3 regions of the Anaerotignum faecicola genome follow, and region 2 is predicted to be linked to each of the others. Evidence: riboswitches for the same ligand, from Rfam matches in the RefSeq annotation. Region 2 holds a riboswitch; each other region holds the start of a gene.

Region 1 (4,394 bases), on a different contig from region 2:
CCTTTTCATCCGAAAAACGGAAACCGCTGTCCGCAGGGCGAAAAACAGCACGCCTGCCAGCCAGAGCGCAAAGCCAATCTGCAAGGGCTGCAAGGGTTCGGCTTGGGGCTGTGTCTGCTTTTGTGCTGCGGCTGCTGCGCCTTCTGCCTTTGGCGGTGCCTGCACGGGATTGAATTTCGCCTGTACCCATTCATTCGCCTGCTCCTCGGAAATTGCCACATGGATGGGGGCGGTTTCCTGCGGAAGGGTCAGATTCCACGGAATGAGCAGACGCACGGCAAGCACAAGCCAGATGACATAGGATACCTTAGCGGCATACCGCTTAGACAGGCGCGGCAAAAGCCAAAGTGCCGGCAGAATAATCGGAAGCATCCAAAGGCCGACCTTCAAATATTCCAGAAAAATACGCATGGCAGCTCACCCCTCCGTTTCGTCCTCGATAAACGCCTTCAATTCTTCTAAGTCCTCTTTTGTAACCGAATGATTGACATAAAGACAGGCAACCAAATCCCTGAGAGAGCCACCCGTCCATTTCTGAAAATAGCGGCGGCTATCCTCCGCGAGATAGTCCTCATCTGTGACGAGGGGGGTATAATAGCGGCTTTTGCCCTGCTTCTCCGTCTGCAAAAAGCCACGGCGCACCAGTCTGCCCAGAAGGGTCTGCAAAGCGGATAAATTCCAAGGGCGTTCCTTTTGCAGCTCCTCGCGGACGGCAGAGGTGCTGGCAGGGGATTCGATATGCCAGATTGCCTGCATGACCTTGAGCTCTGTATCGGGTAATTTCTGTTTTTCCATGGGGTTCACCTCTTTTACCTACAAGTGTATGTTTATTTATAACATACAGCTGTATGTCCATTCTGTCAAGCGAAATTTTATAAATTTTCCGTAAAAGAAAAAAAGCCGCCGTTCGTAAAGCGAAAAGCGACTTTTTGTATTTTATTCTTTTCTCTCGGAAACGCCGCGGACTGCGCCCGTATGGGGGTCCATGATGAAGCCGAGCACCTCCAGATCCTTAGGCAGCAGCGGATGCTCCCTAATGGCATCGACGGTGCTTTGCACAGAATGATTGATATCCCCGAAGCCGGTCAGCCATTGCTCCACGTTTTTATGGTTTTCATCCACATGGTCAATCGCTTCCTGTGAAATGCCGCGTTCCTTCATCTTGGCAATCATTTCCTTCGGGTCAAGCAGGCGACCGCCGCAATCATCATGCCCGATGACAACGACCGTATCCACGCCCAGCTCATAGACTGCAACCAGAAGGCTGAAAATGACACTGCCATAGGGGTGCATCACGCGACCGCCTGCGTTTTTAATCAGCTTGACATCGCCGTTTTTCAAGCCGAGGGCGGCAGGCAGAAGCTCCGTCATGCGGGTATCCATGCAGGCAAGAATGGCGATTTTACGGTCCGGATACTTGGTTGTGGTATACTTTTCATAGAGACCATGCTCCACGAAGGCACGGTTATAATCCAACATTTTCTTTACGAAATCATTCATAAAAGGGCTCACCTCGTTCATTGTTTTTTCATATTATACTCTTTTTTAAGGATTTTGTCTCTTTTTGTATGGCAAAATATTACAAAAAAATAAAAAGGCACTTGTCTTTTTATGTGAATATGCTATTCTATTCTTATACAACACTAATGTAACTATTTTTATTTCTGTGCGGACGCAGGAACGGGCGTATGTACAGAAAAAGGCACAATCGGTGAAAGCCGATGTCGCAAAGCCAAGGGTCTAAACGGCGAGGGGATTTGCCGCAGGACAGCCGGCTACCGAAATACATATTGTTTCCCTGTTCCGAAACCCGCAAACAGGAAAAGGGGGGTTTTTATGACAGAGAAAAACAAAGGCAAGAAGCTTCTCACTTGGACATTGGCACTTTCTATGACGCTTGCCCTGCCGCCAGTTGGGGTATTCGCAGAGGATGGTGCCGGGGGCGAAGGCTCTCAGCAGACGAATAGCGCGCCTGCTGCAGAACAGTCTGACGGCTCGTCCAATGGAAGCGGAACAAGCAACAGCGAAACAACAGAACCAACAAGCACACCTGAGAACGGCGGACAGAAGACCGAAACTGCCCCCCCCTCAGGGACAACCGGTACTTCTACTTCTTCCGGTGAGGGGCAGAACGGTAAAGATGAAACCTTAAAGCCTTTACTGGCACCTGTAAGCGGTGGAGAAGCAACGAAAGACGAGGGCGAAAGCAACCCTGCTCCTATCAAGGGTGAAGATGAAAACAAAGACGAAACAACTGGCGAAGTAAAGCATGAGGCAACCATCGATGGAACACAATACGATACGTTGAAAGAAGCAATCAGAGCTGCTCAAGACGGCGATACCGTTGTACTGGCGAAGGATGTAACCGCAAACATCAGTATCAACAAATCTATTACACTGAATTTGAATGGGAAAACCTTAACTGCCGACGAAGGAGAACGTGCGATTGAAATTACTCCTACGGTTGATTTTCCAGATGAGCTTAAAACGATACTCCGACAAAGCCATAGCATTGAAAATCCATATTTCCCCAATATCGATTTCAAAAGCTCCCCCTTCCTCTCTGAATATGAGGAGACCTATCCGGATACGTTTAATCTTCCGGTAATCAATGTTAAAATCAAAAATGGTACTATTACAGGTGGGGATCTTTCAAGCAAACAGGACGGTGAAAATAACCAAGCTTTCATCCGCTGTGGTGGCGGCATCCGTATCAGTTCCTGCACTGTTGAATTAACGGACTGTAATATTGAAGGCAATAAAGCAAGGTATGGTGGCGGTATCTTCTGTTCAAACAGTACCGTTACAATCAAGGGTGGTACTATTTCCGGAAATACAGCGGTAGACGGTCATGGTAACTTATACGCAGCCGGCGGTGGTATTTCTTCCTTCAGAAGCGACTTAATCATAAACGATGTTCGGATTACAGACAATACTGCTAACAAAGGCAACACTAGCTATGGCGGCGGTCTTGGTGTAAGAGGTGGTTCTCTTATCATGACTGACACTACAATTAGCAAGAATAAAGCGATCCAGAGTGGCGGCGGTATCTGCATCGGTCCTGTAAATAGCAGTAGTAAATCTATATTTCCTGTTGAATTTACAATTACAGGCGGCTCTATTTCAGAAAATGAATGTACTTATAATGGTGGGGGCATTTACTATGATTCTGTGCAGACTGCAGAACAAAGCCTCCCATGCTCTATTAGCGGAACTGAAATCACCAAAAACAAATCTACCCACAGCGGCGGCGGTATCTATTTAGGTAACAATACTATGTTAACAGTCGGAGATTCAACCCGCATTTGTGGCAATAGTGCTACAAATGAAGGTGGCGGCATTAGTGCCCTTAATGTCACCTCTCTGAATTTAGGCAAGGTTGATATTAAAAATAATCAAGCCTCTGTTCGCGGTGGCGGTATCTACGCACAGACTGTCGGAGCCTTTCAGCCGATCATCACATGCTCCGAAGGTGCTTGTATTGAGGAAAACAATGCCGCTACCGGCGGTGGTATTGCCACCTATGCATATCCAAACACAGAAGCACCTATGACTATAAACATTGAAGCAGGTGCTTCTGTAAAAAATAATACCGCTACAGCTGGTGGCGGTGTTTACACCTATGATCACACAAATCTGACTGTTGAGGAAGGTGTAGCTCTGTATAACAACACGGCAACCGATATGGCTGATGATTTATTCCTGTATAATTCTACTTCTACGCTTCCAAAAGCTACCGATATGTCCGGTGACAAAATTCTTGCTGATGGCAAAGAAATCACCGGTTGGTTCTATGACGGTTGGTATAAATGGAATACCGAAAAAAATGACTGGGATGCTATCTCGCGTTGGGGAAAAGAAGTAGACGGTTCTAAATATTATGATGAATACACTCCCATCGCAGGAGAAACGACCTCGATGGCATTGAAAGCGGCATACAAACCCGCACCTCCCAGCGGTGGTGGCGGCGGTGGCGGCGGACATCGTCCCAAGCCCAAGCCGACAGTAGAAATTCCTGATGATGACGCACTGGGTCTGAACAACACTGACCACTTTGCTTACATTGTTGGTTACGGGAATGGCGAAGTACAGCCGCAGAATTCCATCACCCGTGCAGAGGTAGCGGCAATCTTCTTCCGTCTGCTTGAGGATGGTATCCGCAGTGAAAACTTCACACATCAGAATGATTTCTCCGATGTGGCGGCAGATGCATGGTATTGCAGCTCCGTTTCCACGCTGAGCAGGATGGGCATTATCGCAGGGTATCCCGATGGGACATTCCGCCCGAACGCACCCATCACGCGTGCGGAATTTGCGGCAATCGCAACACGCTTTGACAACAACGGCGACAAAACGCCCGTAAGCTTCACCGATATCATCGGGCATTGGGCAGA
Region 2 (4,394 bases):
TTTCAGATGATCGTTGTTGTGCATGTAACGACCGTAAACATAAACGGGGTAAGCAGGTGTGTATGTATTTGTGAAGGTGATGGGAGTAGTGACAGCTCCTTCAGTTGCATCTGTAAAAGAAACTGTAGCTACCAGATTGCCATCTTCCAATTTGAGGTTTACCTTCATTTTGTAGGTTGCATTATCAAATTCGATATCATCAGAAGAACCAGATGTTTCTTCTTTTACAGTATAGGTGTAATCTACGCCGTTCTCAGGCACAGTGCCGTCTTCACCAATGCCTGCATCGTCGATATCGAATACCATTTTCTGGGTTTCATCAAATTCAAAGGGTGCAGTGGGATTTTCTTTGCTTACAGTGGCTGTACCTGTGTATGTTTCATTAGAATCGTCATCATTGGTAATGCTGATTGTAAATTCGCGTTTAGCGTCATCAGAAAGCTTTTCTGCATTAGTCAGAGTTTTTTCAAATCTGTTGGTATTGCTGTCATCCTTGTTCAAATCAACTTCAACAGCCGCAGAAGTCCAACGACCATAGAAGGTGTAGTTTGTATCGGAGACAGTGATAGAAGTTACGGGGCTACCTTTAAACTCGGAGTTATCATACCAACCGGAGAACATATATTTAACACCGTCTTTGCCTTCTTTAATGAGGTTAGGCGTAAATGCTGCTGCTTCATCGGTTAAGTTTGCTGTGGTATCCCAGTCATATTCTGCATTATCAGTAGGCAATGTTACCGCAAGGTTTTCTGCACCAATCCAGTGGTACTGAACTTTGGTTGTTTCTACGCTTTTAATGTAGAAGGTAACTACATGGGGATTTTTACGGTCAATGGAGACTTCTTTGTCGAGATCCTGTTCGGCACCATCAACAGTGATTTTGGAAATTTCATATTTAGGGTTCAACTGTGCACCAATACCTTTAATGAGATAGGGTTTATCTGCATACCAGTAATCTCCGCTTTTCAGTATAGTAGTGCTGCCATCATTGTTTTCCTGTGCAAATTGGTAGGTTATCTTTGTAGGAGCATCATCATGACTACCATCACTATATCCCCAGTCAGTACCGTAGATAATACCGTAGTTGGAATCTGTAACAAATACCTGTTTGTAATAAACAACTACAGTTTGGTTCGCGCGCAGGGTACCTGTTTTCCCATCTGCTGTAAGATAATTGTACTGGTATTGATACCACTGAAAAGGTATCCACTTCCATTCACCCCAAATGGAAGTGATTTCAGTACCTGTATCGGTTTTATTGACATTTTCACCACCGGTCTGCTTGTTGTTATTATTCTGAACCATTACTTTCCAGAGTTTGCCTGTTAAACCGGAGCCGTTTTTAAGAGTCCCTGTCTGCAAAGCTGTTTCCTGCGAAAAACAAGCTGTTTTTTTGCCGGAAAGCAGACTGTCGAGGGATGTAGATGTTTTGCCGCCTACATTAACGTTGGAGTTGGTACACCAGAACTCCACATTGTTATTGCTTTGGTTGGCGTAGGTGTCAATTCCGCCATAGTCGTTGTCATCCTTCGCAAACGCATTCGCCGGCATCAACGCAATTATCATTACGGCAGCCAAGAGCCAGGACAGAAAGCGTTTGCCTGATTTCTTTTTCATCATAAAAAATCCTCCTTCTTTGTTCTTGTGAGACCCGAAGAAGGAGGATACGATATGTCTTTTGGCAACCGGCTGCCTTGCGAAGAAAAATTCGGTTAGGCCCTTGGCTTTGCGACACCGGCTTTCGTCGGCTGTGCCTTTGTCTGTACACACGCTCTTTCAACGAGCCGCACAGATAATACTATAATGTATTTATATAGATAAAATACATTGCAAAGTTCTGTTACAATGTATTATATCACAACTTGATAAAATTTCAAGTATTTTTGTGGATTCTCAACATATTTGTATGCAATTATATGCAAGTTTTGTTGAAAAAATATGGAAAAATGATGACGGCACGGAAAATGGGGACATGCCGCTATCTAAATATAGAAAACTTGTCTGTTTTTAATGAAAAATAAGCGTTGCTTTTATGCAAAACACCTGAATCGAATTTATTATAATCATCTTAATCCGATTCAATCAAGTGTTTTGCGCAAGCCTGTCCATTTTTCATAGGCAGAGTTTTCCTTGCTTGTGTTGTAGTGGCTATTGGTTGCTTCCTGTACCGCCAGATAATACCATGCGTTTGTGTCTGCGTTATCTGTAAAGGTAGAAATGGTTTTGTTATAGGAAACATATAGCGAAGAAAAGACTTCCTGCTATGTGTTTTTTCTTTATTACATTATTACAATCTGTTATGCTGCGATTGCAAGAGAATCGCTCTGCTGTGCGTAGTGCAAAGGAGATACGCAATCGGACAGGCTGTTTGCGTTCAGTACACGCTCTGTTACAGCGTAGGTCAAATCAATCTGATACCAAGCACCGTCTACGTTTACCTTGTTCCAAGCATGGTAGCTTCTGCCGGCATAGCCCTTTGTCAAAGAGCAAGGGATGCTCTGGCTGCGGCACATAGCTGCAAACAGAGAAGACAGGTCATAGCAGATGCCCTTGCTACTGTTCAGCGTAGCACTTGTGTCAGGGATATATTTGCTTACCTTGCCGGATGTGATTTCATCTGCAAGCTTTGTATCGTAGGTGTAATGCCCTGCAATGTAGTTGTAGATTGCGGTTACCTTTTCTGCATCGGTTGCTGCGCCCTTGCAGATTTCAGCCGCCTTTTGGCTGACTGCATCACCTGCTGCAAACTGCACATCTGCGGTGGAGATAAGGTAGGGAGCATATTCGTTTTTGATTTTTGCATTTACGGTTTCTCTGCTGACAACCTGATAGGTTGTACCGGAAATGTTTTCACATACGGTAATGGTGTATGTGCCATCGCCCTGATCCAGAGAGAACTCTGCAGTTTTGCCGCTGGGGCAGTTTTTATAGGAGGTCTTATTGTCACCGTACTGGATGCCGACCTTCAATTTGGAATCGGAAGTGTAATTTACGGTAACAAAACCATCTTTTGCATGGGAAGTGTCAATAGAACCTGTAGAAGCGCTGGCTGTTACCACGCCTGTCATAGACATTAAAATAAAGGCTGCAACAAATGTGCAAACACAAGAAAAAAGCCGTTTCATACGGAATCTCCTTTCGGTAACTGGCTGCCAGCCCTTTTTCAAGGGGGAAGGCCCTATAGCTTTGCGTCGCCACCTTTCGATGGGTTTGCTATTATCGTTTGAGATGCTGTCGACTACGGCTGCATCTTTTACTGATATTGATTGTATTATTTTTTATACCTACACTATATACCTTTTTTCGCGTTTGTCAATAGAAAATCGCAAAAAATCTGAAAAATCGACAAAAACTCGGCGTACAGACGGATGGGAGAAAGAGGTGGCAGGCACTGCACACAGGGCATGAGAGGACTTGTGTATTTTGCATAAAAAATAAGGAAGAAAAAGCAGATTCTTTTGCTTTACTTTAGCGTAGCAATGTGATACTATGATGAAGAACAAAGGAGCGGCGCTCCGCAGGAACGAAAAAACGATATGAAAAAGGGGACGATAGCGTATGAAAAAGTATTTGGCACTGTTTTTGACAATGGTTATGGGTGCGTCTGTTCTGGCAGGCTGCGGCGGCTCTGACAGCGCAAAGACCTTCACTGTAGGCTTCGATGCGGAATATCCTCCTTATGGCTACAGAACAGAGAGCGGCGATTATGCCGGCTTTGATCTGGATCTGGCTGCTGAGGTCTGCGAAAGAAACGGCTGGGAGCTGGTAAAGCAGCCCATCGACTGGGATGCAAAGGATATGGAGCTGAACAGCGGTGCAATCGACTGTATCTGGAACGGCTTCACCATGACAGGCAGAGAGGATGAATACACCTTCTCCAAACCCTATGTTGACAACAGCATCGTATATATTGTAAGAGCGGATTCCGATATTCAGACAGAGGCTGATCTGGCAGGCAAGCACGTTATTACACAGGCAGGCTCCTCCGCACTTTCCGCTTTGCAGGATGAATCCAAGGCAGATGTAGTAAATTCCTTCGCATCTCTGGATGAAATCGCAGATTACAACACAGCATTCATGAATCTGGAGGCAGGCACAAATGATGCCATCGCGGTAGATATCGGCGTAGCACAGTATCAGCTGACAACAAAGGCAGATAAATTCAGAATGCTGGAAGAGCCCCTTTCCACAGAGCAGTATGCAATCGGCTTCAAGAAGGGCAATGAAGAACTGAGAGATCAGGTACAGGCAACACTGGACGAAATGGCAGAGGACGGTACTCTGGCAGAAATCGCAGCAAAGTATAAGGATTACAATCTGGATCAGATGCTTTGCCTGGGAAAATAAGAAAGAGACAGTTATGAAAAAAGCTGGGAAAGACGGTGGGAAAGCTC
Region 3 (4,394 bases), on a different contig from region 2:
AAAACAACATCATACACACCGGCATTCTTTCCGCCTTCATTCTTTGTAACATCATAATCAGCTGTTGCGGTTACATCTGCTTTCAATACTGTGCCGTTATAGATCTTGCTTTCCACCGTAGGCACTGCCACTTCTTTCTTTGTAATGGAAATTGCTGTCGCACTGCTTACGGCTGTTTTGCCTTCTGCATCCGTAATCTTAACGGTATAGCTTCCGCTGTCCGCAACATTTTTCGCGGTATATGTAGCTTTTGTTGCGCCTTCAATAGCTACGCCGTTCTTCTGCCACTGATATGTAACACCGGAAACAGACGTTGCCGCTGTGAGAGTAACATTCCCGCCGTCATACTGCTTTGTCGCATTGCCTGTTACGGAAACTGTAGGTGCATTCAGCTTCCACTGCGCATAAACGGTAATATCCGCGGTCGTGGGAATAATATCACTAACCGCATAGGCAGTGCCTTTGCCATCTTTCGCTGTGTTCCATCCGGTAAATGTATAACCGGCACGTCTAAAGCTGCTTGCTTTTGCAAGATGCTCATTTCCTTTAATTTCAGCATACGTTTTTGCCGTTACACCGCTGATATTCGCATCATAAGTAACTTCAATCGTATTTGTAGAATCCTTCAAAGTCCATTTTGCATAATAATTTTCGCTGTCCTTAGGCTTACCTGTATATGCCGCATCGGAAAAGTCTGCGTTTTTGTGCCATTCCACAGTATAGCCCGGACGAGAAACAGCCTCAAAACCTGTCTTTGTCATATCAACTGTTCCGCCGTTTGTCACATAGCAGGTTTTAGTCACAGAACCGGCTTTATTTTTAGCTAATAAGGCATTTAAGATGTCGTTGTTATTTACATAAATATCCTTATGATTATTTGCCCATTCAGGTGCCACTTCGCCTTCTTTAGTATTATACCAGTTATTGATGCACCAATCCCCGATGGTAAAATCAGAAGAATAGACATCACTCATATCATAAATTTTCACAGGTGTTCTCTGGAAAGCACCGACACCAAGCGTTTTTACTCCGCCGGGAAGATACATTTTCAGCACCCTTGTATCATAAAACGCACCGTCTTCAATTGTTTCAAGTTTAGAATTCTTTGAAATATTTACCTCTGCAAGAGAAGTACATCTATTGAATGCCTGTTTCCCAATAACTGTTACGCTGTCCGGAATTGCAATGCTTGTAATGCTTGTCTGTTGAAAAGCACGATTCCCGATTGTTTCAAGTTTAGAATTCTTTGAAATATTTACCTCCGTAAGAGAAGTGCATCCGTTAAATGCCTGTTCCCCGATAGCTGTTACGCTGTCCGGAATCGTAATACTTGTAATATTTGTATGTTCAAAAGCATGGTTCCCGATTTTTGTAATACCGTTTCCGATTTCAAGAGTTTCCAAATTGGTACATTCACTTAAGAAATTATTGGGAATATTCTTTACACCGTCACCAAGCTTTACCTCTTTAAGAGTAGCCTTTTTCTCTTTCAAATTGAAATTGATTGTCCCTGCTCCCAGTTCAAAGGTTTCCAAGGGTGCGGCACCGGGATAGTCTTTTCCCCAAGTCCCTACAGTATCAGAAGAAAGAACCAAGCCCTCATCCCCTTCGATTTTAAGGGATTTCAGAGAAGGACAGTTGATAAATACACCCCTCCCCATGGATTTCACTTTACCAAGCTCTACGGATTCCAGCTTTTCGCATCCGCCGAAGGCATTCGAGCCCCAATACTCTCTACTTCTCCCTCAAAGATAATTTTCTTTAACTCTTTCAGCTGATAAGCGAAAAGGTCGGGCAGTTCCTTTACATCATTCCGAATAATCAGAGTTTTTACGCCGCTTCCAGTTAATACAACACTGGACGTTTTGCCGCCGTTTGGATTCTCGCCGCTATAAAAGTCCACATTCCCCGGATAGGTAAATGTATCAATATTTGCCAGATTACTCATACCATAGGGGCCTACTTCTTTTATATCCTTCAAACCATCGTCAAAATTGATTGTGTCAAATCCCGTTCCGCGGAATGCTGCTGTACAGATGGTATCAATCCATTCCGGCAGAGCAAGCTCACCGGTGTAGGTTTTTCCATCTACTATACAGGTATTCAGACTTTTATCTTTGTCAAAAAATCCGTAAGGAACGGCACTGCCTGTCAGCATTTCATGACCCGGTATCCAATAATCCGAAACATTTTTAGGCTTGAAATTTGTAAAATCAACCGTCGTAATCAAAGGGCAGTACGAATAAACACCGCTGCCGTAATGGGTTACGTTTTCATTAAATGTAATTGTCCCATTCAGCGCCAAATAAGAAAATGCATCTGTACCGATTCCTGTAATGCCATCTTCTACAATAACCTTTGTGATTGGAACAACCTCCTGTGTTGTTCTGTCAGCCTCGACATCGCTGAGTAAGGCTCTTCTCCAAGGAGCAATATCCCCCTCAAAGCTATCAATCGTAATATTTTTCCCGTAGTAATCTGCAATGTTGCCTTCGCCCGAAATGGTTAGGGTATAGCCACCTACTTCTTCGTATCCGTCCTCGGCTGTTGTTGCGTAGGAATATCCGTTTTCTTCCGCCTTGCGGTATAATGTATCGTTATTCTTTACCAGTTCCCACGAAACCTCATCTTCTTCCGTTGCACCGCAGTCCCCTTTTGCAAAAACTTCCCCTTCTGCAACGGCAGTTTCTTGGTCATCATCAGAAGCTGCGGAAATTCCATCTTCTATCTTTTCTTCCTTTACGGACTGCTCAGTCTTTTCCTGCTCTTCCTTCGCAGATTTTTCCCCTTTCTGCTCGTCCTGCTCCACCGTTTTCTCCTGTGCCTGAGGGTCGTCCGTCCCCTCCGCCGCGAATGCCGGCACAGAAACCATACTTGCCGCTACGGTCAGCGCAAGTGCCTTCGCATAATAATTTTTCTTCATATTTTTTCCTCCCTTTATCTGTACTTTCTTTATACCCAATGCGAATAAATTCCTTTTTTCTTCACAAACAGAAAAAGCACCGCCCCTATCCGGCAATGCTCGTTTTTTTGCAGCTGGCTGCCAGTTGAAAGGCCCTGTAGCTTTGCGTCATAGGCTTTCGCCTACTTTGCCGAATTATGCTTGTTTTCTGCGGAATTTATTATTTTATGCAATTTGAATTATGGCAAAAAGGGATTTCTATTACAACCTTAATTTATAAAAAATATCCTAATTTGTAATATTTTTTCGTAAGAGGGTGGTTTTGTTTCGTTTAAAGGCACTACAATAAAAAAGAAGGCAACCCATTTGGGTTGCCTTTTCATGAGAGATATCTTATTTTACTGCAGCAGCTGCTTCAAATCCGCCTCCGGAGTCGTGATTGGTGCAATCCCGAAATTCTCCACAAGGTACTGCAGCACATTGGGCGAAACAAATGCCGGCAAAGTCGGGCCAAGGCGAATGTTCTTGATGCCCAAATACAGCAGGGTCAGCAGGATACACACCGCCTTCTGCTCATACCAGGAAAGCACCATGGACAGCGGCAAATCATTCACGCCGCAGCCGAACGCATCGGCAAGCGCAACGGCAATCTGAATCGCACTGTAAGCATCATTGCACTGCCCGATATCCATCAGACGGGGCAGACCGCCAATGGTGCCAAGGTCAAGGTCATTGAAGCGGTATTTGCCACAGGCAAGCGTCAGCACAACCGTATCCGCAGGGGTCTGCTTTACAAACTCCGTATAATAATTGCGCCCGGGACGTGCCCCATCGCAGCCTGCAACAAGGAAGAAATGTCTGATTGCGCCGGCTTTCACTGCCTCGATGACCTTATCCGCCACCCCAAGCACCGTGCCGCGGGCAAAGCCTGTCATCACTGTATTGCCGCCATTGATGCCTGTAAGCATCCTATCCTCGGCATAACCGCCCAGCTCCAGTGCCTTTTCGATCACAGGGGTGAAGTCCTTATCCGCGCCGATATGCGTCATTTCGGGATAGGATACCACCTCTGTGGTGAATACGCGGTCGGCATAGCTTGCCTTCGGCGGCATCAGGCAGTTGGTGGTAAACAGCACCGGCGCAGGCAGCTCTGCAAATTCCTTCTGCTGATTCTGCCATGCTGTGCCGAAGTTGCCCTTGAGATGCGCATATTTTTTCAATTCGGGATAACCATGTGCAGGCAGCATTTCGCCATGGGTATAAATATTGATACCCCTGCCCTCGGTCTGCTCCAGCAGTAGCTTGAGATCATGCAGATCGTGACCGGAAATCACAATAAACGGCCCCTTTTCCACAGTCAGCGGAACGGTAACAGGTGCCGGCGTGCCGTAGCTTTCGGTATTTGCCTGATCCAGAAGCGCCATGCACTTGAGGTTTTTCTCACCGACCTCCATCACGATGGGCAGCAGCTCCTCCATGCCCCAATCCTCGC

What was found. A riboswitch is a leader RNA that binds a small molecule or an ion and turns the genes downstream of it on or off. The one in region 2 is predicted to bind cyclic di-GMP.
Region 1: another riboswitch for cyclic di-GMP. It lies ahead of EJE48_RS03650 (S-layer homology domain-containing protein); the one in region 2 lies ahead of EJE48_RS10890 (S-layer homology domain-containing protein).
Region 3: another riboswitch for cyclic di-GMP. It lies ahead of EJE48_RS04780 (leucine-rich repeat protein); the one in region 2 lies ahead of EJE48_RS10890 (S-layer homology domain-containing protein).

The regions. Positions count from the first base shown of each region.
Region 1 covers NZ_BHVZ01000001.1:757,003-761,396, forward strand. Annotated here, with positions in the region: gene EJE48_RS03635 (M56 family metallopeptidase) at 1-411, opposite strand, end outside; gene EJE48_RS03640 (BlaI/MecI/CopY family transcriptional regulator) at 418-795, opposite strand; gene EJE48_RS03645 (beta-class carbonic anhydrase) at 937-1,500, opposite strand; cyclic di-GMP riboswitch class I at 1,692-1,783, shown strand; gene EJE48_RS03650 (S-layer homology domain-containing protein) at 1,837-4,394, shown strand, end outside.
Region 2 covers NZ_BHVZ01000014.1:191,043-195,436, forward strand. Annotated here, with positions in the region: gene EJE48_RS10890 (S-layer homology domain-containing protein) at 1-1,620, opposite strand, end outside; cyclic di-GMP riboswitch class I at 1,678-1,765, opposite strand; gene EJE48_RS10895 (transglutaminase-like domain-containing protein) at 2,298-3,125, opposite strand; cyclic di-GMP riboswitch class I at 3,138-3,225, opposite strand; gene EJE48_RS10900 (amino acid ABC transporter substrate-binding protein) at 3,559-4,347, shown strand.
Region 3 covers NZ_BHVZ01000001.1:977,734-982,127, forward strand. Annotated here, with positions in the region: gene EJE48_RS04775 (leucine-rich repeat protein) at 1-1,661, opposite strand, end outside; gene EJE48_RS04780 (leucine-rich repeat protein) at 1,682-2,923, opposite strand; cyclic di-GMP riboswitch class I at 3,029-3,104, opposite strand; gene hcp (hydroxylamine reductase) at 3,301-4,394, opposite strand, start outside.